One region of the Paracoccus sp. SSJ genome, then DNA from elsewhere that is predicted to be linked to it. Evidence: riboswitches for the same ligand, from Rfam matches in the RefSeq annotation. Region 1 holds a riboswitch; each other region holds the start of a gene.
The links. Region 1 has a riboswitch for cobalamin ahead of nrdH (glutaredoxin-like protein NrdH). Riboswitches for the same ligand answer to the same signal wherever they lie in the genome.

Region 1 (10,045 bases):
AGGCCGGATCACGCCCTCGTCGATGCCGGCCAGATCGCGCCGGCCGGTCAGGGCCATGGCGACCTCGAGCTCGGCGCGCAGGATGGTCAGCATATCCGCATATCCGCGACCCCCGCCGCGCCGGATGCCGCCGTCGCACAGCACCGGGATGCGCACGGCGACCTGACGGGCGACGACCGGCCGCGTGCCGCGCGTAGCCGCACGGCGCCACGACATCGGCGGGGATCCCGGCCTGGCCGGCCCCCACTGCAAAAGGGGGACGGCCCGAAAGCCGCCCCCGAAGGCCGCGACGACGCGGTGATCAGAACGCGTGCTTCAGCGTCAGCACGAAGTTCCGGCCCGGCTCGATATTGGCGAATTGCGAGACATGCGAGTCGGTATAGATCTGGCGGTCGAAGACGTTGTTGACGTTGAGTTGCAGCGCCGTGGCCTCGGTCAGCCTGTAGGCCGCCATCAGGTCGGTGCGCCAGCTCGACGGCAGGGCAGCATCGGCATCGCCGTTCTGCGAATAGCTGGCCATGCGCTTGCCGGTATAGGTCACGCCGCCGCCCACCGTCAGTTGCGGGCTGTAGTCGTAGGTCGTCCACAGCGAAAAGCTGTTGCGCGGAACCTTCGCGACCTGCTTGCCGGTGGCGGGGTTCGGATAGGGCTCGCCGCCGCCGCGCGGGGTGCTCCAGCCGCCGTCCTTCAGCTTGACGTCCTGATGGACATAACCGCCCCAGATGCCCCAGCGCTCGGTGACCTGGCCGGCAAAGCCCAGCTCGATGCCCCTGGCGGTGGTGTTGCCGATATTCGCGGTCTCGCCCAGGGCGTTGGTGACGCGGGCATTGTCCTTTTCGGTCCTGAACAGCGCCGCGCTCAGCTCGAGCTGGTCGTTCAGCACCAGCCATTTCGTGCCGATCTCGTAGTTCACGCTGCGCTCGGGGTCGAGGCTGTCCAGATCGTCCGAGGCATTGCTGCCACCAGTGCCCGCGCCCTCGCCCGCCGGGTTCGAGGAGGTGCTGGCCGAGGCATAGATCGAACCGTTCTGCACCGGCTTGTAGACCACGCCCAGCATCCCGTTCAGGAAATCGGAATCGTTGCCGTGGCTTTCGCGCGGGGTGGTGTCGGTCGCATGGATAATGCTGTCGACGCTGTAATCGTCCCAGCGCAGCCCCACCGTCGCCTCCCATTGCGGGGTGAAGGTGATGGTATCCAGCGCATAGACGCCACGCGACCTGGTGGTGCTGTAGCCGCTCTCGCCGCCGCGCTCGATGCTGCCGCCCCAGGGCGCGCCGGGGTTCGGATTCTCATAGGGCGAGGTCGGCATCGGGTCGGGATTGGTCACCGTCAGCCGGCGGGTGGTGGCACGCGAATTGGCGATGTCCACGCCGACCGCGAAGCTGTGCTCGACGCCCCAGGCCCGTGCCTCGCCCGAAAGCTGGGCGTTGAACGAGACCGTCTCGTTCACCCGATCCGAAGCCTTGGAACTGCGCGACACCAGGCCGTCGCTGCCCGAGGTCGGCGAGGTCACGACATAGGTGTTGGTGTCGCGTGCCTTGCGCAGCGCCGTGGTCAGCCGCAGGCTGTCCGAGAAGGCATGCTCGAACCTCACATAGCCCGAGGCGGATTCGATGTCGCGGAAATCGCGCGCGTGCAGGCCGTAGAAGGTGTCGGGATCGACATCGACCGGCAGGAACGGGTCGATGCGGGTGCCCGAGCCGCGCCGCCATGCGGCCGGCGTGGTGGCATTGGACATCGGCACGCCGTAATCGGGCGTATCCTCGTCCTTGTAGTAATAGAGCCCGGCGGTGATCTTGCTGTCATCGGTCAGGCGATAGCTGAAGCTGGGCGCCACGCCGACCCGCCTGGACTCGACGCCGTCGCGCCCGCCCAGGTCGTCGGCGCGCTGCGCCATCAGGTTCAGGCGAAGGCCGATCGCGCCGAATTCGCGGTTCGAATCCAGCGTGCCGCGGACATAGTTGCCGGTGCCGTAGGACAGCGCCACCTCGTCAAAGGCGCCCGGCTGCGGGATCTTGCTGTTCAGGCTGATGGTGCCGCCGGTCGAGCCGGCACCGGAATAGACCCCGCCCGGGCCCTTGCTGATCTCGATGGATTCCAGGTTGAAGGCCTCGTATTGCGTGCGCGAGGCGTTGCGCATGCCGTCGACCAGCATGTCCTGGCTGGCCTCGAAGCCGCGGATATAGGGGCGCACGCCCTGCGGCACGCCGCCTTCGCCTGCGCCCAGGGTGACGCCCGGCGTGGTGCGCAGCACGTCTGCGACCGAGGTCTGGCCGCGCTCTTCGATCTGGCGCCCGGTGACGACGGTCACCGTCCTTGGCGTGTCGAGCAACGGCGCGGTGGCCTTGTCCGAGGTGCTTTCGGTGACCTTGTAGCTGGTCTCGGCCTCGTTGCCCTGCTGGCGGCGGATGACCACCGTGTCCAGGGTTACGGTATCCTGCGCCTGGGCGGGGCCGGCTACGCCGGCCGAGATGGCCAGCACGGGAAGCAGGCCCAGGGTCGGCAGCAATTGCGCGGCCGACGCCGAGGCAGGCGGTTTGGGATGGGTTTTGTTCATGGGTTGATCCCGGCACGAAAGATGAATCGCAACCGCCTCAGGGCGGAAACGACAGGAAGGTGCTGGCTCATCAATGGCTTGCGGTGTCACGAGCCGGAAGGGGAACGAAGTGCCTCGTCCTGGCCGCGCGTAACCCATGCAAGGGGGCCAATTGTCGCAGTTTGTCAAATGACGCTGCGTCATTTCGACTGCGAAACAGGCGAGTGTTGCGGCAATCCAACAGCCTGCCCGGCCGGACGCGGCGCAATACCCCGGCCGGGATATCGCCGGAAGCCGGAAATCCCCCGCGACAGGCAGAATCGATGCGCCCACCAGATATTCCATGGCGGACGCAGTTATCCACTAAATATGGATTGACCCCGGCCATGACCCATGGCTAACTGCAAGGGTCATGGTTGTCCCGGGGCCGACTCGGGGATGAAAAGGGAAGCCGGTGAAAAGCCGGCACTGCCCCCGCAGCTGTAAGCGGAGAGCGACGCCGGATCACCACTGGGGCCACGCGCCCCGGGAAGGCCGGCCAAGCCGAGACCCGCAAGTCAGAAGACCTGCCATGACGCGAAAGGACGAAACCGTGCGGCGGGCGCGGGGCTGGAACAGGGTCCGGATGGCACGCCCATCGGCCCGGCCCCCTCTTGCCGACAGAACAAAAGGAGCCGAGGCATGACCATCACCGTTTATTCCAAGCCCGCCTGCGTGCAATGCACCGCCACGACCCGCGCCCTGGATGCGCGCGGCCTGGACTACCATCTGGTGGATCTGACCGAGGATGACGCGGCGATGGAACTGGTCGCCTCGCTGGGCTATCGCCAGGCTCCCGTCGTCATCGCCGGCGAAGCCCATTGGGCCGGGTTCCGCCCGGACATGATCGGCCGCCTGTCCTGATCCGGGGCCATGGGCGGGCTGGTCTATTTCTCCTCGGGCTCGGGGAACACGGCGCGTTTCGTGACGCGGCTCGGCCTGCCGGCCGGGCGCATCCCGATCTCGCCCAGGGACGAGATGCCCGCCCCCGCCCTGCCCTATGTGCTGATCTGCCCGACCTATGCCGACGGGATGGGTCGGGGCGCGGTGCCCAAGCAGGTGATCCGCTTTCTCAACGATCCTGACCGCCGGGCCCTGCTGCGCGGCGTCATCGCCGCCGGCAACCGGAATTTCGGGGCGACATACGCCTTGGCCGGTCGGGTGATATCTGACAAGTGCAACGTCCCCGTGCTGTATCGATTCGAGCTGGCGGGGACTGATCTGGACATTTCCCGCGTTCAGGCGGGGCTTGCGAAATTCTGGGGGACGGAATGCTTGACGATGGCGTAAAGGCCGAGCTGGACTATCACGCGCTGAATGCGATGCTGAACCTTTACGACGGCGAGGGCCGCATCCGCTTCGACGCGGATCGCAAGGCCGCGCGGCAGTATTTCCTGCAGCATGTCAACCAGAACACCGTCTTCTTCCACTCGCTGGACGAAAAGCTGGGCTATCTGGTCGACGAGGGCTATTACGAGGCCGAGGTGCTGGACCAGTATCCGCGCGCCTTCCTGCACCGGATCTGGGACGCGGCCTATGCGCGGAAATTCCGCTTTCCGACCTTTCTCGGCGCCTTCAAGTATTACACCAGCTATACGCTGAAGACCCGCGACGGGCGGCGCTATCTGGAACGCTACGAGGACCGGGTGGTCATGGTCGCGCTGGCGCTCGCGCGCGGCGACGAGGATCTGGCCATGCGCTTCATGGAGGAAATCCTGTCGGGCCGGTTCCAGCCCGCCACGCCGACCTTCCTGAACGCCGGCAAGAAGTCGCGGGGCGAGCTGATCTCGTGCTTCCTGCTGCGGCTGGAAGACAACATGGAATCCATCGGCCGCGGCATCAATTCGGCGCTGCAGCTTTCCAAGCGCGGCGGCGGCGTCGCCCTGATGCTGACCAACCTGCGCGAGGCCGGCGCGCCGATCAAGGGGATCGAGAACCAGTCCTCGGGCGTCATCCCGGTGATGAAACTGCTGGAGGACAGCTTTTCCTATGCCAACCAGCTTGGCGCGCGGCAAGGCGCGGGGGCGGTCTATCTGAACGCGCATCACCCCGACATCCTGCGCTTCCTGGACACCAAGCGCGAGAACGCCGACGAAAAGATCCGCATCAAGACGCTGTCGCTGGGCGTGGTGATCCCGGACGTGACCTTCGAACTCGCCAAGCGCAACGAGGACATGTACCTGTTCTCGCCCCATGACGTGGAAAAGGTCTATGGCCTGCCCTTCTCGGAAATCTCGGTCACCGAGAAATATGCCGAGATGGTGGACGACAAGCGCATCCGCAAGAAAAAGATCAACGCCCGCGCCTTCTTCCAGACGCTGGCCGAGATCCAGTTCGAAAGCGGCTATCCCTACATCATGTTCGAGGACACGGTGAACCGCGCCAACCCGGTCGCCGGCCGCATCAGCATGTCGAACCTGTGCAGCGAGATCCTGCAGGTGAACGAGGCCAGTGAGTTCGACGAGGATCTGGGCTATCGCCACCTCGGCACGGATATTTCCTGCAACCTCGGCTCGCTGAACATCGCCGCGACCATGGACGGGCCGGATTTCGGCGCGACCGTCGAGGCGGCGATCCGGGCGCTGACCGCGGTGTCGGAGATGTCGGCCATCGAGGCCGTGCCCTCGATCCGGCGCGGCAATGACGAGGCCCATGCCGTGGGGCTGGGCCAGATGAACCTGCACGGATTCCTGGCGCGCGAGCGCATCCATTACGGCAGCCCCGAGGGCGTCGAGTTCACCTCGGTCTATTTCGCCGCCGTGGCCTATCACGCCATCCGCGCCTCGAACCTGCTGGCGCAGGAAAAGGGCCGGACCTTCAAGGATTTCGACAAGTCGAAATATGCCGACGGCTCGTTCTTCGACAAATACGTCGCGCAGGACTGGCTGCCCACGCTGCCCGATGTCGCGCGGGTGTTCGAGGGCGTCAGCCTGCCCACCCGCGAGGATTGGGCGGCACTGCGGGAATCGGTGATGCGGCACGGGCTTTACAACCGCAACCTGCAGGCGGTGCCGCCCACCGGCTCGATCAGCTATATCAACAACTCGACCAGCTCGATCCATCCGATCGTGGCCAAGATCGAGATCCGCAAGGAAGGCAAGATCGGCCGGGTCTATTACCCCGCCGCCTTCATGTCCAACGAGAACCTGGACTATTACCGCGACGCATACGAGATCGGACCCGAGGCGATCATCGACACCTATGCCGCCGCGACCGAGCATGTCGACCAGGGGTTGTCGCTGACGCTGTTCTTCCCGGCCGAGGCCACGACGCGCGACATCAACCGCGCCCAGATCTACGCCTGGAAGAAGGGCATCAAGACGATCTATTACATCCGGCTGCGCCAGACCGCGCTGGAAGGCACCGAGGTGCAGGGCTGCGTTTCCTGCACGCTTTGATCGTGGGGGCCTTGGGCCCCCACACCCCGAGGGTATTTGAGAAACGATGAAAGGGGTTCTTCGGATGAAGGATCATGCCATGCGGACGCCCGTGCGCGCGATCAACTGGAACCGGCTGGAGGACGAGAAGGACCTGGAGGTCTGGAACCGGCTGACCGTCAACTTCTGGCTGCCCGAAAAGGTGCCGCTGTCGAACGACGTGCAAAGCTGGGCCACGCTGCGCCCCGAAGAGCGCGAGCTGACCATCCGCGTCTTTACCGGGCTGACGCTCTTGGACACCATCCAGAACACCGTGGGCGCGCCCGCGATGATGCCCGATGCGCTGACCCCGCATGAGGAGGCGGTCTTGTCGAACATCGCCTTCATGGAGGCGGTGCATGCGCGCAGCTATTCCTCGATCTTCTCGACGCTGTGCCTGACGCCCGAGGTGGACGCGGCCTTTCGCTGGGCCGAGGAGAACCCGCATCTGCAACAGAAGGCGCGGCTGGTGCTGGAGGAATACAAGGCCGGCTCGGACCCGCTGAAGCGCAAGATCGCCAGCGTGTTCCTGGAAAGCTTCATGTTCTATTCCGGCTTCTACCTGCCGATGTATTGGTCGAGCCGCGCCAAGCTGACCAATACCGCCGACCTGATCCGCCTGATCATCCGCGACGAGGCGGTGCATGGCTATTACATCGGCTACAAATACCAGCGCGGGCTGGAGCGGCTGGGCGAGGCCGAGCGCGCGGCGCTGAAGGACTTTGCCTTTTCGCTGATCTTCGATCTCTACGACATCGAGGCGAAATACACCGCCGAGCTATACGATGGCATCGGGCTGACCGAGGACGTGAAGTCCTTCCTGCATTACAACGCCAACAAGGCCCTGCAGAACCTGGGCTACGAGGCGCTGTTCCCGCCGCAGGCCTGCGAGGTCAACCCGGCGATCCTGGCCGCCCTGTCCCCCGACAGCGAGAACCACGACTTCTTCAGCGGCTCGGGGTCGAGCTATGTCATCGGCAAGGCGGTCGCGACCGAGGACGAGGACTGGGATTTCTAGGCTTGCGCCTTGCGCGCCAGCCGCTGCGCGATGGCCGAGCAGACCAGCAATTGCGTCATGTGATAGATCATCACCGGCAGCACGATCGCACCCACCGCCGCGGCCGGAAAGATCGCCGTGGCGATGGGCAACCCACTGGCGAGGCTCTTGGTCGAGCCGCAGAAGAACAGCACGGCCTGGTCCTGGGGCGGCAGGTGGAACAGCCGCCCGGCGCCGACCATGCCGCCCATGACCAGGGCCAGCAGCAGCGCGGTGACCAGGAAGCACAGCACCAGTCCCGGCACCGGGATCGCCGACCAGATGCCCGCGACGGTGCCGGCGCCGAAGGCGGAATAGACGATCAGCAGGATCGAGCCCCGGTCCACCACCATGGTCAAGAGCCTGTGGCGCTGGACGAAGCCGCCGATCCAGCGCCGCAGCAACTGCCCGGCGACGAAGGGCAGCAGGATCTGCACGGCGATCTTCTCGATGGCGTCGAGGCTGGCGCCGCCGCCCTCCTGATGCAGCAGATGCGTGACCAGCAGCGGCGTCAGCACCACGCCCACCAGGTTCGACAGCGAAGCCGCGCAGATCGCCGCCGGCACGTTGCCGCCCGCGATCGAGGTGAAGGCGATCGAGCTTTGCACCGTCGAGGGCAGCACGGCCAGGAACAGCAGCCCCAGCGTCAGTTCGGGCCCCAGCACGCCGCCGAACAGCGCGGCCAGCCCGATGCCCAGGACCGGGAACAGCGCATAGGTGGCGCCGAAGGTCAGGCCCTGAAGCCGCAGGTTCAAAAGCCCCGCCCGGACCGAGGCCGGGTCCAGCTTGGCACCGTAGAGAAAGAACAGCAGCGTCACCGCCCAGAAGGTCGCGCCGCGCAGGATCTCGGCCGCCATGCCGCGGGCGGGCAGCAGCAGCCCCAGCAGCACCATGCCGATCAGCAGCAGCATGTAGGTGTCGATGCCGATCCGTTTCAATGCCTGCATGGTCTTCCCCGTCGTGCCTTCGCCCCTGTCTGATATACATCGGCGCCGGGCACAAGCCGGGGGCGCCACGGCGCCATCAGGCTTGCCCTGTTGGCGAAAAACGGTCACAGCGGGGTCATGTCCGATGCAACCGTTCCGACCATGCGCCCCGCTTTTGCCCCCTGGCTGTCCCGCAGCAACGACGTGACCTCGGTCTTTCTGGCGGCGGGGCAGGTGCCCGATCTGGTCAACCTTGCCGGGGGCCTGCCCGAACCCTCGGTCTGGCCGGTCGAGGAACTGGCCGGGCTGGCCGCCGAGGCGATCCGCAACCACCCGGACGAGACGCTGGGCTATGGCCCGATCCCCGGCCTGCCGGCGCTGCGCGACCTGATCGCCGCGCGCTTCTCTGCCGGCGCGCTGCGGCTGTCGCGCGAGAACGTGCTGATCACCACCGGCGGCATGCAGGCGCTGGAACTGATGGGCAAGGTGCTGTTGCAGCCGGGCGGGCTGGTCGCGGCGCAAAGCCCGGCCTATCTGGGCGCGCTGGACGCCTGGATGCCGCATGCGCCGCGCTATCGCGCCATGCGGATCGACGCGAACGATTTCGACCCCCACGCCGCGCTGGCCGGGGCGCAATTCGCCTATACGGTGCCGAATTTCTCGAACCCCAGCGGCCGGCTGGTGGCCCTGCCCGAGCGGCAGGCGCTGGTCGCCGCCGCCCATGCCACCGGCACCTGGCTGATCGAGGACGACCCATACGGCGCGCTTTACTATGAAGGCGAGCCCCTGCCCCGGCTGCTCGATCTGTCGGCGGCCGAGCGGCCCGGCCCCTATGACGGGCCGGTGGTCTATATGGGCTCGCTCTCCAAGGAACTGGCGCCGGGGCTGCGCATCGGCTGGGTGATCGCCGCGCCCCAGATGATCGCGGCGCTGGCCACCGCCAAGCAGGGCTCGGACATGTGTTCCAGCGGGCTGTCGCAGATGCTGGCGCTGCGGGCGCTGCAGGCGGGCATGACCGACCGCATCCGCCCCGAGGTGCTGTCGATCTATCGCGCCCGGCGCGACGCGCTTTGCGCCGCGATGCGACAGCACCTGTCCGCGGATCTGGACTGGCAGGTGCCGGTCGGCGGCATGTTCGTCTGGGCCACGGCGCGCGATCCGCGGCTGGACACCGACCGGCTGCTGCATCATGCGATGGCGCAGGGGGTCTGCATTTCGCCCTCCAGCGTCTTCGACCCCGAGGGGCTGGACCGTCGTTCGCTGCGGATCAACTTTACCCTGAACCCGCCCGAGCGGCTGGAGGAGGGCTGCCGCCGCCTGGCCCGCGCCATCCGCGCCGCGCTGGCCGAGGTCGGTTGAACCGGCCCGTCTTTTGGCCTGTCACACCGGCCAGACCAGCAGGATCAGCGGCACGCCGGTCAGCACGACCAGCGCCGACAGCGGCGCGCCCAGCCGGGCGTAGTCGCCGAAGCGATAGCCGCCCGGCCCCATGACCAGCGTGTTGCACTGGTGCCCGATGGGGGTCAGGAAATCGCAGCCGGCACCGACCGCCACCGCCATCAGGAAGGCATCGGGCCGATAGCCGAGCTGGCTGGCGAAAGTCGCCGCGATCGGCGCCATGACCAGCACCGTCGCGGCATTGTTCAGGAACGGCGTGACCGCCATGGCCGCGACCAGGATCAGCGTCAGCGCCCCCCAGACCGGCAGGCCCATCGCCGCCTGCGACAGCCAGGCACCCAACAGGTCGGTCACGCCGGTCTTTTGCAGCGCCTCGCTGACCGGGATCAGCGCGCCCAGCATGATCAGGATAGGCCATTCGATGGCCTCATAAGCCTCTTCGGCACTGATCGCGCCGGTCAGGATCATCAGCACGGCGGCGGCGAAAAAGGCGATGGCGACCGGCACCAGCCCCGCCGCCGTCGCCGCCATGGCCACCGCCAGGATCAGCACCGGCAGCAATTGCTTGCGCACCCCGCCCAGCCGGATGTCGCGCTCGGCCAGCGGCAAGAGGCCCAGCACCCGCATCCGCTCGGGCAAAAGCTCGATCGGCCCCTGCACCAGCAGCACGTCGCCCGCCGCCAGTACCGTCTGG
Region 2 (10,045 bases), on a different contig from region 1:
GGTCTGCGCATCGACGCGCTTGACGATCACCGCACAATACAGGTTCACACCGTTCTTCGAGGGCATCGAGCCGGCGACGACCACCGAACCCGCCGGAACCTCGCCATACATGACCTCGCCGGTCTCGCGGTCCACGATCTTGGTCGATTTTCCGATGAAGACGCCCATGCCCAGGACCGAGCCCTCGCGCACGATGCAGCCCTCGACCACCTCGGAACGGGCGCCGATGAAGCAATTGTCCTCGATGATGGTCGGGCCGGCCTGCATCGGCTCCAGCACGCCGCCGATGCCGACACCGCCCGACAGGTGCACGTTCTTGCCGATCTGCGCGCAAGAGCCGACGGTGGCCCAGGTATCAACCATGGTGCCCTCGTCGACATAGGCGCCCAGGTTCACGAAGCTGGGCATCAGCACCACGCCCTTGGCGATATAGGCCGAGCGGCGCACGACGCAGTTCGGCACGGCACGAAAGCCGGCGGCCTGCCATTGCGCCTCGCCCCAATGGGCGAACTTGCTGTCCACCTTGTCCCACCAGGTGCCGCCTTGCGGCCCGCCCATGTGGACCTCCATGTCCTTGAGGCGAAAGCCCAGCAGCACGGCCTTTTTCGCCCATTGGTTCACATGCCAGTCGCTGCCGCGCTTTTCGGCGACGCGCAGCACACCCTTGTCCAGCGCCTCCAGCGTGGCCTCGACGGCATCGCGCACCTCGCCCCTGGTGGCGGGGGTGATCTGGTCGCGGATCTCCCAGGCGGATTCGATGGCGGCTTCAAGGGCGTCATTCGACATGGTCTGGCCTCTCTCGGGTGGAAACTCTTGCCCAAGGGCTATAAGCCGAGGGGTGCGGCCGCGCAATGCGGCGGTTTCTGCCAGAGGATCGGATGACGGAACTTGACGAGCGCAGCCACCCGTTTCGCGACAGCCATCAGGACGTGGAGGCGGCGCGGACCATCCCCGACACGGCCCAGACGCGCGCGCCGGCCTATCGGCTGGCCTTTACCGATTCCGAATTCCTGCTGCGCGAGGAACTGCGCCCGGTGCGGTTGCAGCTCGAACTGCTGAAGCCGCAGATGATCATGGATGCGCGAGGCATCCGCTCGACCGTGGTGATGTTCGGCGGCGCCCGCATCCCCTCGCCCGACCGGCGCGAGGGCGCGCGCACGCCGGCGCTGGCCGCCCTGTCGCATTACTATGACGAGGCCCGGCGCTTTGCCCGGCTGATGACCGAACGCAGTCTGAAAAGCTATGGCGCCGAGGACGTGATCTGCACCGGCGGCGGTCCGGGGGTGATGGAGGCCGGCAACCTGGGCGCGCACGAAGCCGGGGGCGCCTCGATCGGCCTGTCCATCGTGCTGCCGCATGAACAGACGCCGAACGCCTATGTGACGCCGGACCTGTGCTTCAATTTCCACTATTTCGCCATTCGCAAGATGCATTTCCTGATGCGGGCCAAGGCGGTTACGGTCTTTCCGGGCGGCTTCGGCACCATGGACGAGATGTTCGAGGCGCTGACCCTGATCCAGACCGGCCGCATGAGGCGCATCCCCTTCATCCTGTTCGGGCCGGAATTCTGGCACAAGGTCATCAACTGGGAGGCGCTGGCCGAGGCCGGCACGATCAGCCCCGAAGATCTGGAGCTGATCAGCTTCGTCGAAAGCGCCGACGAGGCGGTCGAGATCATCGATAATTGGGTCGTACCCTGCCCCTGAGCGGGGCAGGCGCCGTTCTGGTGAGCGGGGCGAGGCGGCTCTGGACGAAGCTCCGGCCCCAGCCATTCCCCGCTCTGCCCATGCGCGGCGGTGTTTTGCGGATGCTTTTTCCGGCCATCGCCTTTTCGGAACCCCGGCCACGGCCGGGCAGGCTGGCCAAGGGCGTTCCATCGGCCCCGGCAACCCTGTCATCGGCGCCGAGCACATATTTGACCGGGTCATTTCGGCCACCAGGCGATGAAATCGCCCGCGACGATATTCGAGGACTGGTCACCGCCCTGCCGATCCGTCGCCGCCATGGCCTGCTGCGCCTGGGCGGCGCCGTAGCGATAGGTTGCATATGACAGCTCGGGCCGCATCTCGGGTTCGGGCTGGTCCTCGACCGCTTGAATCACGATGGTTCCCAGCTTCAGCGCGCGCTGGAACGCTTCGTCCTCGCCATAGATCGCGGTAAGGAACCTGATCACCCGGGCGCGAAACACGGCGCGATCCTGCGGACCATCGGGGTTGCTGGCCGTTCCCGGCATGCCCTCCCGCTCCGGCGTTGGGGGAGATTCTGCCCGCCGCGAATGGTCGACGCCCTCGCGGCCAAGCTGCATGTCCTTGTCGACCGCGTCTGCCTGCCCGACCGGAGGCACCTCGGGCCGGGCGCGGGCAAGGGTGGGACCGACGACCTCGACCTCTTGTGCCGCATGGGTGGCCGCGGGGCCGGTCCGGCTATGGATATGGTGAACGACTGGAATCATGGCGCACCCGGCGACTCGCGATCTGGATGCGCCCATCATAGCGGATGCCGGGCGGATTTCACCGCTCCCGCGCCGGATTTTTCCTTAAAATTTTAATAAATTTAATGGCTTGTCATTCCCGATGATAGGGGTTGCCGGCCAGGATGGTGGTGGCGCGATAGATCTGTTCGGCCAGCATGACCCGGACCAGCATATGCGGCCAGACCATGCGGCCGAAGCTGATCGCCAGATCGGCCCCGTCGCGCAGGCCGGGGTCGATGCCGTCCGCGCCGCCGATCACGAAGGCGACATCCCGCGCCTGATCGCGCCAGCCGGCGATCCGGGCCGCGAATTCGGGTGAGCTGAGCATCTGGCCGCGCTCGTCCAGCACCACCAGCGCGGCGCCCTGGGGAATAGCCCTGGCCAGCAGCGCCGCCTCGGCCACCATGCCGCCGCCACGCTTGTCCTCGACCTCGGCCAGCGTCACGGGCGGCAGGCCCAAGGCGCGGCCCGCCTTGGCGTGGCGGTCCAGATAATCGGCGATCAGCTTCGCCTCGGGGCCCTGCCGCAGCCGCCCGACCGCGGCAATGACCATGCGCATGGATCAGTTGCGGGGCGAGCCGGGCTGGTCGGCCGCATGTTCGGCGCGCAGCCGGTCAAGCGCGGCCGAACGCAGCGCGTCGGCGGGCATCCACATCTTTTCCAGCTGATAGAACTCGCGGACCTCGGGGCGGAAGACATGGACGATCACGTCGTCGGTGTCGATCAGCACCCAATCGCCGGTTTCCTTGCCCTCGATCCGGGCCGAGCGGCCGGTCTGCTCCTTCAGGCGCTCGACCAGCTTTTCGGCGATCGAGGCCACCTGGCGCGCGTTCCGGCCCGAGGCGATCACCATGTGATCGGCCATGGCCGAGCGGCCGCGCAGGTCGATGGTCACGACATCTTCGGCCTTGTCGTCGTCAAGAGAGGCAAGAATGCGGTCCAGTAGCTGATCGCTCGTCAGCCCGGATTCCGCGGTGGTCGCAGCCGGCGCAGAGGCCGGCGAGACGGTATTGGACAGGGTTCATCCTCCGGTCATCACGCCGATCTCCCCCGGCGCAGGGGCCTTATCAATGTAGCACGGAATCGCGCCCGCTCAATGCAGGCGCAGCGGATTTCTGGCCGCACCCCCCGCCGGACAGGCGGAAACCGGCAGATTTCCCCAGGGATCGGCGCATCTGACCTGCCCTTCGGCCCAGGCCAGATGCCGGCTTTCGACGCCCGCCATCTGCCGCGCCTGCTTGAGCGGCGTGTCGGCCACATGCACCGCCAGCGCGAAAACGGCCACGCAGATCAGCGGGATGGCCCGCAGGATGATGCGAATCAGCATGATCGGTCCCTTTCCTGTCCCTTGCACAGAAAATAGGGACCATTTCTCAACTTGGAATTAACAGAGCCGTGTGACGATATTGAATATGACGTGAAATCGACCTATTACTGCTGGCATGCGAGGATTCGTCTATTTCGACATTCATGACCGCGCCCGCCTGCCCGGCCGGTTCTACGGCGAAAGCCTGTCCGTCACCGCCCGACTTTGACGGGAACGGGCGCCTGCGCGCGCCCTGCCGCATGTTGCGGCGCCCCCTCCGCCCTTTCCCAGCTAGTCTTCCAGAAAAGAGACAGCCATGACCGGCAACACGAACGCGGGCGCGCCCCGCACCCTCTACGACAAGATCTTCGACGCCCATGTGGTCGAGCGTTCCGACGACGACACCTGCATCCTCTATATCGACCGGCACCTGGTGCATGAGGTGACTTCGCCCCAGGCATTCGAGGGGCTGCGCATGGCCGGGCGCAAGGTGCGCCGTCCCGACCAGACCATCGCGGTGCCGGACCACAACGTGCCGACCACGCCCGACCGCGTGAACGGCATCGAGAACCCCGAGGGCCGCATCCAGGTCGCCGAACTGGACAAGAACGCCCGCGAATTCGGGCTGAACTACTATCCGATGTCGGACATCCGGCAGGGCATCGTGCATATCGTCGGCCCCGAACAGGGCTGGACCCTGCCCGGCATGACCGTGGTCTGCGGCGACAGCCATACCGCGACGCATGGCGCCTTCGGCGCATTGGCGCACGGCATCGGCACCTCGGAAGTGGAACACGTCCTGGCCACCCAGACGCTGATCCAGAAGAAGTCCAGGAACATGAAGGTCGAGATCACCGGCAAGCTGCGCCCGGGCGTGACCGCCAAGGACATCACCCTGTCGGTGATCGGCGCGACCGGCACCGCCGGCGGCACCGGCTATGTCATCGAATATTGCGGCGAGGCGATCCGCGACCTGTCGATGGAAGGCCGCATGACCGTCTGCAACATGGCGATCGAGGGCGGCGCCCGCGCCGGCCTGATCGCCCCCGACGAAAAGACCTTCGAATACGTCAAGGGCCGCCCCCACGCCCCGAAGGGCGCCGCATGGGAGGCCGCGCTGGCCTGGTGGAAGACGCTGTTCAGCGACGAGGGCGCGCATTGGGACAAGGTCGTCACCATCCGCGGCGAGGATATCGCCCCGGTGGTGACCTGGGGCACCTCGCCCGAGGACGTGCTGCCGATCACCGGCAAGGTTCCCGCCCCCGAGGATTTCGAGGGCGGCAAGGTCGAGGCCGCGCGCCGCAGCCTGGACTACATGGGCCTGAAGCCCGGCACGCCGCTGAACGAGATCAGGATCGACGCGGTCTTCATCGGGTCCTGCACCAACGGCCGGATCGAGGACCTGCGCGCCGCTGCCGGGATCCTCAAGGGCCATAAGCTGGCGCCGGGCGTGCGCGGCATGGTCGTGCCCGGCTCGGGCCTCGTGCGCATGCAGGCCGAGGAAGAGGGTCTGGACAAGATCTTCATCGACGCGGGCTTCGAATGGCGCCTGGCCGGCTGCTCGATGTGCCTGGGCATGAACCCCGACCAGCTGGCACCGGGCGAACGCTGCGCCGCGACCTCGAACCGCAATTTCGAGGGGCGGATGGGCCGTGGCGGCCGCACGCATCTGATGTCGCCGGTGATGGCGGCGGCTGCGGGCATCAAGGGCCACCTGACCGACGTGCGCGAGTTGCTGGCGGAAACCGTCTGATGCTTGGGGCGGGGTCCTCAGCGGCCCCGCCGCCGCAGCAGCAGCAAGGCGTTGATCGCGATCAGCAGCAGCCCGGCATTCTCGAACCAGAAGTTGTACTTGATGTTCGCGAATTCGGCGTTGATGAGCCTGTCCACATGATGAAAACTCACCGCGCGCACCAGCACGAAACCGCAAAGCACGACCAGCCCCAGCAGGGCAAGGCCGTTGCGGCGCCTGTGCCCGCGCAGGGCCTTCGTCGTCCAGGACAGCACGATCACCATGCCCAGCACCATCCCGGCGATGAAGGCCAGTTGCACCAGCTGACGCTTGTCATACCAGCCTTGCGCCCGGGCCATGCAGCGCCCGGTGACGATCAGCGCGGTTTGCAGGTCCAGTTGCTTGTTCAGCGCCAGAAAGGCCATCAGCCCGGCGATCGCCAGCCACAGTCCGCGCGCCGCGCCGGCCGGACGGCAGTGCAGCACCTTTACCGCCAGGAACAGGCAGACAAGATACGAGAGCACCGTCAGCCAGCCGGTGATCTCGGGGTCGCCGATCTGCGGCGTCCAGTCGCGCGCGATGCAGGCGCGCAGGGCGGCGAAGCTCGAAAACCCGAAAAGCATCAGCAAGACCCGCATGGCCATGGCGCAAGGCGCCGCTCGGGTCTCGGTTAACGGGCGCGCGCGCGCCAAGTCAATTCTGCGAGGATCAAGACATGGACAAGTTCACCACACTGACCGGAATCGCGGCACCCATGCCGCTGGTCAACATCGACACCGACATGATCATCCCGAAACAGTTCCTGAAGACGATCCATCGCTCGGGTCTGGGCAAGAACCTGTTCGACGAGATGCGCTACAATCCCGACGGCTCCGAGATCCCCGATTTCGTGCTGAACCAGCCGGCCTACCGGGAATCGCAGATTATCGTCGCCGGCGACAATTTCGGCTGTGGTTCGTCGCGCGAGCACGCGCCCTGGGCCCTGCTGGATTTCGGCATCCGCTGCGTGATCTCCACCAGTTTCGCCGACATCTTCTACAACAACTGCTTCAAGAACGGCATCCTGCCCATCGTCATGCCGCAAGAGGTCGTGGACCTGCTGATGGAGGACGCGAAGAAGGGCGCCAACGCCCGCATGACCGTCGATCTGGAAAACCTGACCGTGACCACCTCGGACGGGCAGAGCTTCCCCTTCGAGCTGGACCCGTTCCGCCGCCACTGCCTGCTGAACGGGCTGGACGATATCGGCCTGACCATGGAGAAGGCAGGCGCCATCGACACCTATGAGGCGCAGATGGCCCAGAGCCGGCCTTGGGTGTAAGGGCGCTTGCCGGGGCGGCGCTGCTTGCCGCCCTTGGCCTTGCCGCCCATGCCGATCCCCTGCGGATCGCCACCTACAGCCCCGACCTGTCGCGCGACGGGCCGGGGCTTTTGTTGCGCGACCTCGGCCGCAAGGATGCGCAGATCGAGGCGGCGATCCGGGTCGTCGCCGAGACCCGGCCCGACATCCTGCTGCTGACCAAATTCGACTGGGATTACGAGGGTCGCGCGCTGGACGCCTTTGCCGCAAGGCTGGCCGAGGCCGGGCTGGACTATCCGCACCGTTTCGCCGCCCGGCCCAATTCCGGCATGGCGACCGGGCTGGACCTGAACGCCGACGGGCGGCTGGGCACGGCCGACGATGCGCAGGGCTTCGGCACATTCTCGGGCCAAGGCGGCATGGCGATCCTGTCGCGCCACCCCATCGGGCCGGTGACGGATCACACGGATTTCCTGTGGCGCGACCTGCCCGGCCACCTGATGCCGCCACTGCCCGAGGATGTCGTGGCGATCCGCCGCCTGTCCTCGACCGCGCATTGGGACGCGGTGGTCACGGTCGCGGATCGGCCGCTGCATCTGCTGGGCATGTCCGCGACGCCGCCGGTCTTCGACGGGCCCGAGGACCTGAACGGCCGGCGCAACCATGACGAACTGGCCTTCTGGCTGCATCACCTGCCCGACGGCCCCTTCGTGCTGGCCGGCAACCTGAACCTCGATCCCATGGACAGCGAGGGCCGGCCCGAGGCGCTGGCCCGGATCATGGCGCATGTCACAGACCCCCTGCCCCGCAGCCCCGGCGGCGCGGCGGCAAGGGGCGGCGTCAACGACGGCCACAAGGGCGATCCGGCGCTGGATACCGGCGACTGGCCGGACGACAAGCCGCCGGGCAACCTGCGCGTCGATTACGTCCTGTCGGCCAAGGGGCTGAAGGTGCTGGGCTCGGGCGTGCTCTGGCCGGCCGACGGACCGCTGGCCGAGGCAGCGCTGGCGGCTTCGGCGCATCGGCTGGTCTGGGTCGACCTGGACTGGCCGCCCGCCCCCTAGGTCTCCGCCCCCCCGATTCCGCTTGCTGCCCGCACGACATCGCGGGTAACATATGCGTGTATCGGTGCCCCTTTCGGGGCCAAAAGGGAATGCGGTGCCGTCTCCGGCGTCTTGGGGACCAAATCCGCAGCCGCCCCCGCGACTGTAGGCGGAGAGCGGACGCCCATCGTGCCACTGGCCATCCGGCCGGGAAGGCGGGCGTCAGCCGTGACCCGCGAGCCAGGAGACCTGCCGATGCGTGAAACCGCAATGTCGTCGGGTTGGACGACCAAAGGAAAGGGTCGCAGATGACCGCAAAACCCATGACCGCCGCCGGCGCCAGCCGCGCCTCGGTGCTGTTTCCTGCCGTGGGCGCATTCGCCATCGGCTTCGGGCTGATCTTCATGTCCGGGCTGGTGCAGGCCGAGACCCTGCATGACGCCGCCCATGACGTGCGTCACGCGACCGGCTTCCCCTGTCACTGACATGTTCTCGCGCATTCTGACCAGCGGATTGATCGCTGGCGCTGTAACGGGGCTGATTGCCGCCCTGTTGCAGCTTTGGTTCGTGCAGCCCGTGCTGCTGCATGCCGAGCTGTACGAATCCGGCCAACTGGCGCATTTCGGTGCCGAAACCGTCAGCGCGCATCAGGATCCGGGACCGTTCGAATGGACCCGCAACATGCTTTCGGTCCTGTTCACCATGATGGTCTATGCCGGCTACGGGCTGATGCTGGTGGCGCTGATGGCGGTTTCCGAATCGCAGGGCAATGCGGTCACCGCGCGGCAGGGGCTGCTTTGGGGGCTTGCGGGCTACCTGACCATGCAGCTTGCCCCCGCCTTCGGTCTTGCCCCCGAGGTGCCGGGCGTCGCCGCCGCCGATGTGCAGGTCCGCGCCATCTGGTGGCTGGGCACGGCGCTGGCCACTGGGCTTGCGCTGTGGCTGATCGCCTTTGGCAAGGGCTGGGCGGCCTGGGGCGTGGCGGTCGTGCTGATCCTGGCGCCGCATGTGATCGGCGCGCCGCAGCCCGACAGCTATGCCGGCCCGGTCCCGCCCGAGCTTTCGGCCGAGTTCGCCGGCCGCGCGCTGGGTGCCGGCGCCATGGCCTGGGTGCTTCTGGGCCTGCTGGCCGGCTGGTTCTGGCAGCGCGAAAGCCAAAGCGCGCCGGTTCCGCAAGCCGCCTGATCCGGGCCGCAACCCTTACGGCCGGGCGTGCATTCCGCGCCCGGCCTTTCCATGAAACGGGGAAAAGACATGGATCGCTCGATCCCGATGCTGCTGATCGGCCTGATCTTCGGCGGCGGCATGGGCTTTGTCATCGCCGCCGCCAACGGCATCACGCTGGACGGCCACGATCATGGCGCGCATGGCCATGGCGTGCAGGCCGCGGCGCATGACCACGGCCCTCCCATCGACCTGCCCGCCGGCAGCGCCACCGCCTCGGCCCGGCTGGAGCCCGACAGCACCGCAGGCTGGAACCTGTTCGTCGAAGCGCAGGGCTTCTGCTTTGCCCCCGAACATGCCGGGCTGGCCGATCGCAGCGGCGAGGGCCATGCGCATCTCTATCGCAACGGCACAAAGATCGCCCGGCTTTACGGCCCGGCCCATCACCTCGACATGCTCGTGCCCGGCGACCGGCTGCGGGTCGAATTGAACTCGAACGACCACCGCCCGCTGACCGTCGCCGGCCATCCGCTCGCCGTCGAGCTGACCGTGCCCGACCGCCCCATCGGCATCCGCGCCGGGGCCGAGGGCCTGCCCGACAGCGCCATCTGCGCGGCGCCGTAATGGAGTTCGGCGCTGAGGACCGGGCCGCACTGGAGCGCATCCTGCGATGGCGCCGCGACGTGCGGCATTTCCGCGACGACCCGATCCCCGAGCCGCTGCTGGACGAATTGCACGCGGCGATGGAACTGTCGCCCTCGGTCGGCAATGCCCGGCCCTGGCAGGTGATCCGGGTCGAAAGTCCGGCCCTGCGGGCCAAGATCCGCGCCGATTTCCTGCGCTGCAATGCCCAGGCCGCAGGCCGCTACCAGGGCCGGCAGCGGCAGGAATACGATGCGCTGAAGCTCGCCGGCCTGGACCATGCACCTGTCTGGCTGGCCGTCTTTACCCAGATCGACCCGTCCGAGGGCCACGGCCTGGGCCGCGCCACCATGCCGCAGACCCTGCGGCAGTCGACGGCCATGGC
Region 3 (10,045 bases), on a different contig from region 1:
GCTGGGCGGCACCACCGAGGCGGGGGCCATGGCCCGCGCGCTGGCCGAGGCCGGGCTGGACGCAGTCTATTCCTATGCCGGCCGCACCGCCAACCCGGTGGCGCAGCCGCTGCCGATCCGCATCGGCGGCTTCGGCGGCTCCGAGGGGCTGGCGGATTACCTGCGGGCCGAGCGCATCAGCCATGTCGTCGACGCCACCCACCCCTTTGCCGAGGGCATGAGCCGCAATGCCGTCGCCGCCTGCTGTGCGACCGGCACGGCGCTGATCGCGCTGGAGCGCCCGCCCTGGGTTGCCGCGCCGGGCGACCGCTGGATCCACGTCGCCGATTACGAGGCCGCCGCCCGCGCGCTGCCCGGCGACGGTTCGGCGGTGTTCCTGGCCATCGGGCGGCAGAACCTGCAACCCTTCGTGGGGCTGAACCACATCTGGATGCTGCGTTTCGCCGAGGTGGCGGCGCATCCCCTGCGCGACGCCACGCTGATCGTCTCGCGCGGGCCGTTCACCGTCGCGGGCGACATCGCGCTGATGCGGCGCCACGACATCGCCCACGTCGTCGCCAAGAATGCCGGGGGCCATGCCGCCCAGGCGAAGATCGTCGCCGCGCGCGAACTGGGCCTGCCGGTCGTGATGATCGACCGTCCCGTGCTGCCGCTGCGCCGCGTCGTCGCTGCGCCGGCCGAGGTGATGGCCTGGCTTCATGGCACGGATCGCGGCGTATAGACCCAGGCGCCGGCCCGGCGGGTGGCGCTGTTGCCCAGGATGACCACGGTGCGCATGTCGGCCATCTCGGGGCGGGCCTCGGCCAGGGTGACGGTGCTCAGCGCCTCGTCCGGGGTCGAGACGGCGCGCGCGAACGAGATCAGCCGGTCGGGACCGCAAGCCTCGCGCAGGATCTCGAGCACGCGGGCAAAGCCCTCGGGCCGGGCCTTGGAGCGCGGATTGTAGAAGGCCATGGCGAAATCGGCCTCGGCCGCCAGCCGCAGGCGCTTTTCGATCAGCGCCCAGGGCTTGAGGTTGTCCGAAAGGTTGATGGCGCAGAAATCATGGCCCAGAGGCGCGCCCAGCCGGGCGCTTGCGGCCAGCATGGCGGTGATGCCGGGCAGGATGCGGATGTCGGGGGTATTCTCGCACCCCTCCAGCGCCTCGAAGAGCGCCGAGGCCATGGCAAAGACCCCCGGATCGCCCGAAGAGACCACCACGACCCGCCGCCCCCGCGCCGCCAGGTCCAGCGCAAGGCGCGCGCGCTCCAACTCGACGCGGTTGTCCGAGGGGTGCAGCGCCAGCCCCGGACGCGGTGCGACGCGGGCGACATAGGGGATGTAGCCGACGACATCGGTGGCCTCGGCCAGCGCCGCCCTGACCTCGGGCGTGACCAGATCCTCCGCGCCCGGCCCCAGGCCGGCCACCGCGACCCAGCCGCTCATTCCGCGGCATCCGCGGCGGAATCGGACAGCGGGCGGCGGCCGTTGCCATGCACCAGCACGGTGGCGAAATACGGGCAGGCCTGCAGATCGGCCTGCGCGAGCGGCGTCACGCGCTGGTTCGGCATGGTGCCGCGCTCGACCAGCCAGGCGTCGGACATGCGCCCGGCGGTCGCCATCGCACGGGCGATCTTGGGCAGGTTGCGGCCGGTCTTCATCACCACCACCGCATCGGCGGCGCGGATGTGACGGGCAAGCTCGGCCTCGGGCAGGGTGCCCATCAGCACCGTCATGGCGTCGTCGCCCCAGGTCATCGGCTGGCCGATGGCGTTCCAGCAGCCGGTCATGCCGGGGATGCCGGGGATGATCTCGACCGGGACGATGCCTTGCAGCCGCGCATGCAGATGCATGAACGAGCCGTAGAACAGCGGGTCGCCTTCGCACAGCACCACCACGTCGCTGTCGGCGGCCAGCCGCGCCAGCCGCGCCGTCCAATCGTCGTAGAAGGCCGCAAGCAGCCGGTTGTATTCCGGGCTGTCGAAGGGGATCTCGGTGGTGACCGGATATTCCATCGCGTGTTCGACCACGTCCGGCGCCAGCATCTCGGCCACGATGCGGCGGGCCTGCCCGGCCCGGCCCTTCTTGCGGAAATAGGCGATCTGCCGCGCGCCGCGGATGGCGCGGTCGGCACGGACCGAAATCAGGTCGGGATCGCCGGGGCCGAGGCCCGCGCAGATGATCTTTCCGGTTTGGGGGGCCATGGCTATTCCTTTCGGCTGGCGAGCGCGTTGACGGCGGCCACGGTGATGGCCGAGCCGCCCAGCCGCCCGCGCACGATCAGCGCCGGCGCGGGCAGGTCGTCCATCAGCGCCGCCTTGGATTCCGCCGCGCCGACGAAGCCCACCGGGCAGCCGATGATCGCGGCCGGGCGCGGGCAGGCCGGGTCCCTGAGCATGTTCAGCAGGTGAAAGAGCGCGGTGGGCGCATTGCCGATGGCGACCACGGCGCCCTCCAGATCGTCGCGCCACAGCTCCAGCGCTGCGGCGCTGCGCGTGTTGCCCATCTGTGCGGCGAGGTCGGGCACGCGCGGGTCGTTCAGCGTGCAGATGACGCGGTTCGCGGCGGGCAGGCGGGCGCGGGTGACGCCCTCGCTGACCATGCGGGCGTCGCAAAGGATCGGCGCGCCGTCCTCGAGCGCCTTGCGTGCCGCCACGGCCATGCCGGCCGAGAAGGCTACGTCGCGCTCCAACCCCACCAGTCCGGCGGCATGGATCATGCGCACGACGACCGGCTCTTCCTCGGCGGCGAACCGGGCGAGGTCCGCTTCGGCCCGGATGGTGGCGAAGGACTGCGCATAGATCCGGGCGCCGTCGGTTTCGTATTGGTGCAGCATCGGGGTTTCCTGGGATTTCTGCGGCTATCTTGCAAGGGCGGGGTCAGAGCGGAATGCGGTCCGGCGCAAGCCCCGCCAGCGTGACGGGATCGCGCGTGCCGCCGTTTCGGATCAGGTCGAAGCGGCCGGGCGTGGTGGCGACCAGCGTCGCCGAGGCCGCGCCCCGATATGCGCAGCCCTTGGCGCAGCCGCTGACATGCAGGCTTTGGCCGGGTGCGAGGCGCGGCGCCAGGCTGCGGGCCAGCGCGCGGACATCGGCCCACGCCTGTGGGCAGCCGGGGGCGCCGGTGCAGGCATGGATCCGCAAGAGCGGGTCGTCGGGCTTGAGAATGGCGCCGTCGATGCGGGGGCGGGCCGCACCCTCGATCAGCAGCGCGCGCCATGGGGTCAGGCGTAGCGGGCCAAGTGCGGCCGCCCTGGCCAATTGGGCGGCGGTGATCTGGCCGAAGGCAAAGCCCAGCAGCCAGCCGTTCGGCGCCGGGCCGGGTCCGGGCGGATCGGCACAGGCGGCTTCGGTGGCGCCGTCGCATGGGTATTTGGAAAACGGAAAGGATGCCAGCGGCAGGGCGCCGTGGGGCAGGGCGGGAGCGCGGCGCAGGTAGTCGCGCATCCGCCCGCGCCCGTCCCGCACGCCGCCTTGCATGAACCAGCGTGCCAGATCGACGGCGCGAGCAGCGGCCTCGTGCGTGTCCTTGGCCGCCAGCGCCCAGTCGCCGCCATCCGGCACGATCAGCCATTCTTGGCCCTGCGGGCGCAGCCTGATGTCCGAGGGCGTCTGCGCCAGCACCGGCGGGTCGGTATCGACGGCAAAACCGAACTTGCCGGGCACCTGCGGCGCCTCCGGCTCGGTCATCGCCCGGGCGATGGCCTCGGCCAGTTGCCAGGCCGCGCTGCCCACGGGGGCAAAGGGCGACAGGATCACGTTGCGCCGCGCCTCGGCCCAGGCGTCGCGGTCGATCAGGCCGAGCCTGGCCAGAATCGCAACGCTTGCCGCATGGCCGGCGGGGGTCAGTCCGCGCAACTGCAGGTTGGCGCGGCTGGTCAGGTCCATCAGCCCGTTGCCATGGCTCCAGGAGAGGTCCGCTATGGCCTGCGCCTGATCGGGCATCAGCCTGCCGTTCCGGGCCCGGATGCGCAGGACCAGCCCGTCGCCCGAGGCCATCGGTCGCAATGCGCCGGGACACCAGCCCTTGACCTCGTAGCTCATGGCGCCGCCTCGGCCAGCACCGAGTTGCGCCGCGTGGCCCAGAGACCCGATTCCAGCAGCTGCGCGAACATGGCGCGCATGGCGGCGAGTGCCTGCGGATTCTCGCGTTCCATGAAGGCCACGACCTCGGGCCGGCCCAGCGTCGCGTCGTGATAGAGATCGAACAGGTGACCGGGCACCACGCCCGCCAGATTGGCGAATGCGGCCATGTGATCGAGCGTCGCCGCGATCTCGGCCGCGCCGCGGAAGCCGTGCCGCATCATGCCGTCGGCCCAGGCCGGATTGGCGGCGCGGGCGCGGGTGACGCGGGCGATTTCCTCGGTCACGCTACGGGCGCGGGGCTGGTCGGGCCGGGTCGCGTCCAGGTGGTAAAGCGCGGGTGCGGCTGCGCCGATCCGCGCCATGGCGGCGGCGAAGCCCGCCTCGTGCGCGGCATAGTCGCCGGCCAGCAGCAGGTCTGATTCCGGCAGGTCCTGCGCATGGACGAAGGCATCGGCCCCGGCCAGGCGGTCGCGGATCGCCTGCGGCTGATGGCTGATCCGGCCATCGGCGCCGATGGCGTGGGACGAGGCGGCAAGCCATGCCTCGCCCGCCGCCTGCCGCGCCGCATCCGTGAAGGTCTCGGCCAGTTCGGCGATGCCAAGGCCGTAGAGGCCGGGCTTGGGGCCGAAGACGCGAGGGGCGCGGCTGCGATAGGGGTTGTCCCCGGGCGCCTCGTCGCGGGCGGCCAGCGCCTCGGCACCAGTTTCGAAGAGTTGCGCGAGGCCGGGGAAGATGTCGCGAAAGAGCCCCGAGACCCTCAGCGTCACGTCGATCCGTGGTCGGCCCAGTTCGGCCAAAGGCAGGATCTCGATGCCCGCGACGCGGCCCGAGGCGGCATCCCAGCGCGGGCTGAGACCGGCCAGATGCAGCGCCATGGCGAATTCCTCGCCTGCCGTGCGCATGGTGGCGCTGCCCCACAGGTCCACGACCAGCCCCTTGGGCCAGTCGCCATGGTCCTGCAAGTGGCGGCGCAACAGTTCCTCGGCCAGCTTCACCCCTTGCGCGTGGGCGGCGCGCGAGGGCACGGCGCGCGGATCGACGGCAAAGAGGTTGCGCCCGGTCGGCAGCACGTCCTGCCGCCCGCGCGCCGGCGAGCCCGAGGGGCCGGGCGCCACCCGCTTGCCGGCGAGCGCACCGGCCAGCCCGTCGCGTTCGGCCTTGCCGCAGGGGCCGGTGCCATAGACGTGCAGCCCATCGCCGAAGCGGCTGTCCTTGAGATCGCAAAGGAAACGGTCGATCAGCGGGATCGCCTCGGCCGGTGCCGCGTCGGGGGGCAGGCCAAGATCGGCCTCGACCCCGGCGGCGCGGGCCTCGTCGCGGATGGCGAGGATCAGCCGGTCGCGGCGACGGGGGTCCAGCCCGTCGGCGGTGGAATATTCGTCCAGCAGCCGTTCCAGATGCGTCAGGTTTTCGGGGACGCCCGAGTCCACGAGCGGCGGCGGCAGGTGGCCCAGCGTCACGGCCGAAAGCCGGCGCTTGGCCTGCGCGGCCTCGCCGGGATCGTTGACGATGAAGGGATAGATCACCGGCAGGTCGTCCAGCAGCGCCTCGGGCCAGCATTCCCCGGACAGGGCTACGGATTTCCCCGGCAGCCATTCCAGCGTGCCATGCGCGCCCATGTGGATCATGGCGTCCGCCTGGGTCCGCAGCCAGAGGTAGAACGCGACATATTCGTGGCGCGGGGTGCGCGTCAGGTCGTGGTAATCGTCGGCGCGGGTCTTTGCCTCGCCGCGTTCGGGTTGCAGGGCGATCAGGTCGGCGCCGTGGCGGATGGCGGCGAAGCGGAAGCCGTCGGGCGGCGGTTCGCCCCATGCCGCGCGCAGGTCGTCTTGCAGGCGTTGGGGCAGGCGGGTCAGCGCCTCGCGGTAGTCCGAGAGCGGCCAGTGGATTCGCTCGACCGTCAGTCGGCGGCCCAAGTCGTCATGCGGGATGCCAAGGATTGCGCCGCATGATGCCAACGCGTCCAGCCCCACCGCATGGGCCAGTTGATGCGCCTTGCCGGGATAGGTGGAGAGCACGACGGCGCGTCGCGACGCTTGCCGCAGCCGGTGCCATGCCTTGATCCGCGCCACCGCCGCGTTGATGCGGCCCATGTCCGGGGCGTGGATCAGGCGCGAGAACTCCAGCGCCGGGTCGCGGACCTGCGGTTGCTTGAAGCTGACGGCGCCCAGGAAGATGCGGCCATCGACCTCGGGCAGCACGACATGCATGGCCAGGTCGGCGGCGGAAAGCCCCCGGTCCTCGGCTGCCCACAGGGCGCGGGGCGCGGTGGACAGCGCCACCTGGAACACGGGGCAATCCGTGCCGTCGAAGGGCGTGGCGCCCGCATCGTCGCGCGCGGAAAAGGCGGTCAGGTTCACCACCGCCGCAAGGCCGGACAGATGCGGCGCCAGCCAAGCGGCAAAGCCCGGTGCCTTGAGCGAGGGCGCGAACACCCCGGTCGCGGCAAAGCCCGCCCCGCGCAGGGCCCGGATCATCGCATCCACCGGCGCAAGGTCGGCCGCGGTCAGGTAGCTGCGATAGAAGCTGACCAGCACCGGGGCCTCGCCCGGCGTGGGGCCTGCGGTCACGCCTGCGTCGGGATCGTAGAAACCCCATTGCGGGATCGCGGCCTCGCCATGGACCGGGGCGGCGGGCAGTCCTGCCGCCTGCGCCAGTTCCGCCAGTGCCATCTGCGCCGCGACCGCGCCGCCTTCGTCGCAAAGCGCCGCCAGCCGGCGCAGCACCGGCACCGGCAAGGTCGAGAAACGGTCCAGCGTCGGATCGGGCCGACCGTCCGCCGGCAGGAAGGCCAGTGCGATGCCCCGCCTGCGCGCCAGATCCTGCAGGCTGGCTGTGCCGTAAGGCCAATAGGGCTCGCCGCCGATCAGCCGGACCAGCACGGCGCGGGCGCCGGAAAGCGTGGCCTCGCAATATTGATCGACGGAAACCGGATGCCGCAGCGCCGAGAGGTTGCACAGCCGCAGCGCGGGCAGGCCCTCGCCAGCCCTGTGCCAGCCTGCCGCGAAAGCGCCCAGGTCGCTGTCCGAATAGGACAGCACGACCAGGTCGGCGGGGCTTTGGCCGGGGTCGGTCGGGACCTCGGTTTCCTCAAGCCCACGGCTTTCGCGAAAGACGACATGCATGGCTTACGCGGCCAGGACCGCCCGGATCGCGGCCTCGTCGATGTCGTCATGCTCGGCGATCACCACGAGGCGCGAGGCGCGGGGGCCGTCGCCCCAGGGCCGGTCGTATTGATGGCGCACCCGTTCGCCCACCGCCTGCACCAACAGGCGCATGGGCTTGCCGGCGACGGCGACATGGCCCTTGACGCGCAGGATGTTCTGCTCGCGCGCCAGCCGCTCGATGCGGGCGGCAAGGTCGCTGGGATCGGCGATCTCGGCCAGTTCGATCACCACCGAGTCGAAATCGTCATGCTCGTGATCGTCGGCGCCGTCGTGATGGCTGGGGCGGGCGGCAAGGTCGTCCTCGGCCGCCGCACCCAGGCCCAGGATCACGCGCGGGTCGATCACCCCATCGGTCAGCGGCAGGATCGGCAGCTTGCGCGGGGCCTCGGCCTCGATCACCGCGCGGGCGGCGGCCAGCCCGTTCTCGCCGGCCAGGTCGGCCTTGGACAGCAGCACGATGTCGGCGCAGGCGATCTGGTCCTCGAAGACCTCGGAAAGCGGCGTCTCGTGGTCCAGGCTGGGATCAGTTGCGCGCTGCGCCTCGACGGCGGCCTCGTCGGGGGCGAAGCGGCCGGCGGCCACGGCCTCGGCATCGGCCAGCGCGATCACCCCGTCAACGGTGATGCGCGAGCGGATCGCCGGCCAGTCGAAGGCCTTCAGCAGCGGCTTGGGCAGCGCAAGGCCCGAGGTCTCGATCAGGATGTGATCGGGCTTGACGGGCATCGCCATCAGCCGCTCCAGCGTCGGGATGAAATCGTCGGCGACGGTGCAGCAGATGCAGCCGTTCGACAGCTCCATGATGTTCTCGGCCGGGCAGTTCTCGTCGGCGCAGGATTTCAGGATCTCGCCATCGACGCCCATGGTCCCGAATTCATTGACCAGCACCGCCAGCCGCTTGCCCTGCGGCTGCGACATCAGGTGACGGATCAGCGTGGTCTTGCCGGCGCCGAGAAAGCCGGTGATGACGGTCACGGGGGTCTTGGTCAGGTCGCTCATCTCTCATCCAATCGGGGGAATGCGCGCGAGGCTGCGCTTGCGGAAAATCGTGACGCGCTCGCGCCAGGGCACGATGCCGTCGGGGGCCTGGGCGTAAGCCGCGGCGCCGGCCAGGATCTCGGGGGCGTCCCCGGCCTCCATCCGGCCATAGACATAGGTCCAGCGGCCCGGCGCCGACAGCGCGATGGCGGCGCCGTTGGCGCAGGCGGACAGGCATTCGACCGGGACGATGCGCACGCCCTCGGGTGGGCCTTCGGCGGTCAGTGCGTCGTGCAGCCGCGCGCCGGGCACGGGCTCGCCCTCGGGGACGGGCTGGCCGGCGCGGCAGGTGATGCAGACATGCAGCGTGACTGTCATGCGCCCTTCATCCGTTATGGCGGCAGGGCGCAGGGGCGCAAATGCCCCAAGCCCCAGCGGGAACACCCCGTCCGCCGGTCAATTCTTCTGCACCGGCAGGTCTCCCGGCTTGCGGATTCGGGCCTGGGCCCACGGCCGCCCCGCCTTCCCGGCTTTCGCCAGTGGCAGAGGGGCGACCTTTCCGGTCACGGTCGCGGGGGCGGCTGCTTTCAGGCGGTTGCCTGTCGCATTCCCTCTTAGCCTGTCATAGGACAGGAACCAGCGCCCCATGTCTGTGCGCGCCCGGTCCCGACTTGTCAAGCGAAGGAGTGCCCGATGCAGGCCGACGACAACACCCGCCACGCCGAGAAGATGGCCCGGATCAAGGCCGCCCGCGACAGGATGATGCAGGAAAAGCAGGGCGAAAAGGGCCTGGTCATCGTCCATACCGGCAAGGGCAAGGGCAAGTCCTCGTCGGGCTTCGGCATGATCCTGCGCTGCATCGCCCATGGCATGCCCTGCGCGGTGGTCCAGTTCATCAAGGGCGCGTGGGATACCGGCGAGCGGCGGTTGCTGACCACGCATTTCGGCGAGTTGTGCCAGTTTCATGCCATGGGCGAGGGCTTTACATGGGAAACCCAGGATCGCGAGCGCGACATCGCCGCCGCCCGCGCCGGCTGGGAAAAGGCCAAGGAGCTGATCCGCGATCCCTCGATCCGCATGGTGCTGCTGGACGAGATCAACATCGCACTGCGCTATGACTACCTGGACCTGGACGAGGTGCTGGCCTTCCTGCGCGACGAAAAGCCGCCGATGACCCATGTCGTGCTGACCGGGCGCAACGCCAAGCCGGAACTTATCGCGCTGGCCGATCTTGTGACCGAGATGGAGCAGGTCAAGCACCCGTTCCGCGACGGGATCAAGGCCCAGCCGGGCGTGGAGTTCTAGGAGCATGGAGAAATCGCAGGACAAGCCGAAGCTGCTTTCGGGCGGCAATCCGCAGATCCCCAAGGGCTATGGCGAGGCGCCGGTCCGCGCCTATATCGCCGCCATGCCGGGCTGGAAGCAGGGGATCGGCCGGAAACTGGACGAGATCATCACCCGCGCCGTGCCGGGGGTGAAGAAGGCGGTGAAATGGAACTCGCCCCTTTACGGGGTCGAGGAGGGGCACTGGTTCCTCAGCTTCCATTGCATGACGAAATACATCAAGGTCGGCTTCTTTCGCGGCACGCAGCTTGAACCGATGCCGCGGGTCGCCTCGAAGCAGCCGGAGGTGCGCTACCTGCATATCCCCGAGGGACCGTTCGACGAGAAACAATTCGCCGACTGGGTCAGGCAGGCCAGCCGCCTGCCGGGCGAGAAGATGTAGCGCTCAGCGCCGCTGCCAGTCCCGCGCGATGTTTTCCTGCCAGCCGGTGCGGTGCAGCAGCGGCGTGTCGTCGGCGAACTCGGGCCAGCCGAGGCAGATGAGTGCCGAGAATT

Region 2: it holds a riboswitch for cobalamin, as region 1 does, so the genes downstream of both, QPR87_RS13620 (CbtB domain-containing protein) here and nrdH (glutaredoxin-like protein NrdH) in region 1, are expected to answer to the same signal.
Region 3: it holds a riboswitch for cobalamin, as region 1 does, so the genes downstream of both, QPR87_RS13590 (DUF1636 family protein) here and nrdH (glutaredoxin-like protein NrdH) in region 1, are expected to answer to the same signal.

What each region holds. Positions count from the first base shown of each region.
Region 1 is NZ_JASSPE010000013.1:7,231-17,275, reverse strand. It holds gene QPR87_RS14640 (hypothetical protein) at 1-216, opposite strand, end outside; gene QPR87_RS14645 (DUF6635 family protein) at 1-2, shown strand, start outside; gene QPR87_RS14635 (TonB-dependent receptor) at 302-2,557, opposite strand; cobalamin riboswitch at 2,933-3,124, shown strand; gene nrdH (glutaredoxin-like protein NrdH) at 3,218-3,439, shown strand; gene nrdI (class Ib ribonucleoside-diphosphate reductase assembly flavoprotein NrdI) at 3,449-3,865, shown strand; gene nrdE (class 1b ribonucleoside-diphosphate reductase subunit alpha) at 3,847-5,973, shown strand; gene nrdF (class 1b ribonucleoside-diphosphate reductase subunit beta) at 6,038-7,009, shown strand; gene QPR87_RS14610 (bile acid:sodium symporter family protein) at 7,006-7,974, opposite strand; gene QPR87_RS14605 (aminotransferase-like domain-containing protein) at 8,092-9,312, shown strand; gene QPR87_RS14600 (SLC13 family permease) at 9,334-10,045, opposite strand, start outside.
Region 2 is NZ_JASSPE010000011.1:83,782-93,826, reverse strand. It holds gene dapD (2,3,4,5-tetrahydropyridine-2,6-dicarboxylate N-succinyltransferase) at 1-786, opposite strand, end outside; gene QPR87_RS13665 (LOG family protein) at 879-1,706, shown strand; gene QPR87_RS13660 (hypothetical protein) at 1,925-2,452, opposite strand; gene rlmH (23S rRNA (pseudouridine(1915)-N(3))-methyltransferase RlmH) at 2,565-3,032, opposite strand; gene rsfS (ribosome silencing factor) at 3,036-3,434, opposite strand; gene QPR87_RS13645 (hypothetical protein) at 3,567-3,800, opposite strand; gene leuC (3-isopropylmalate dehydratase large subunit) at 4,096-5,532, shown strand; gene QPR87_RS13635 (hypothetical protein) at 5,550-6,155, opposite strand; gene leuD (3-isopropylmalate dehydratase small subunit) at 6,227-6,832, shown strand; gene QPR87_RS13625 (endonuclease/exonuclease/phosphatase family protein) at 6,823-7,875, shown strand; cobalamin riboswitch at 7,921-8,125, shown strand; gene QPR87_RS13620 (CbtB domain-containing protein) at 8,163-8,339, shown strand; gene QPR87_RS13615 (CbtA family protein) at 8,341-9,039, shown strand; gene QPR87_RS13610 (hypothetical protein) at 9,109-9,642, shown strand; gene bluB (5,6-dimethylbenzimidazole synthase) at 9,642-10,045, shown strand, end outside.
Region 3 is NZ_JASSPE010000011.1:73,627-83,671, forward strand. It holds gene QPR87_RS13555 (cobalt-precorrin-6A reductase) at 1-721, shown strand, start outside; gene cobJ (precorrin-3B C(17)-methyltransferase) at 697-1,425, opposite strand; gene QPR87_RS13565 (precorrin-2 C(20)-methyltransferase) at 1,422-2,183, opposite strand; gene QPR87_RS13570 (precorrin-8X methylmutase) at 2,186-2,815, opposite strand; gene QPR87_RS13575 (ferredoxin-like domain-containing protein) at 2,859-4,022, opposite strand; gene cobN (cobaltochelatase subunit CobN) at 4,019-7,189, opposite strand; gene cobW (cobalamin biosynthesis protein CobW) at 7,193-8,227, opposite strand; gene QPR87_RS13590 (DUF1636 family protein) at 8,231-8,584, opposite strand; cobalamin riboswitch at 8,662-8,862, opposite strand; gene cobO (cob(I)yrinic acid a,c-diamide adenosyltransferase) at 8,900-9,511, shown strand; gene QPR87_RS13600 (DUF1801 domain-containing protein) at 9,516-9,932, shown strand; gene bluB (5,6-dimethylbenzimidazole synthase) at 9,936-10,045, opposite strand, start outside.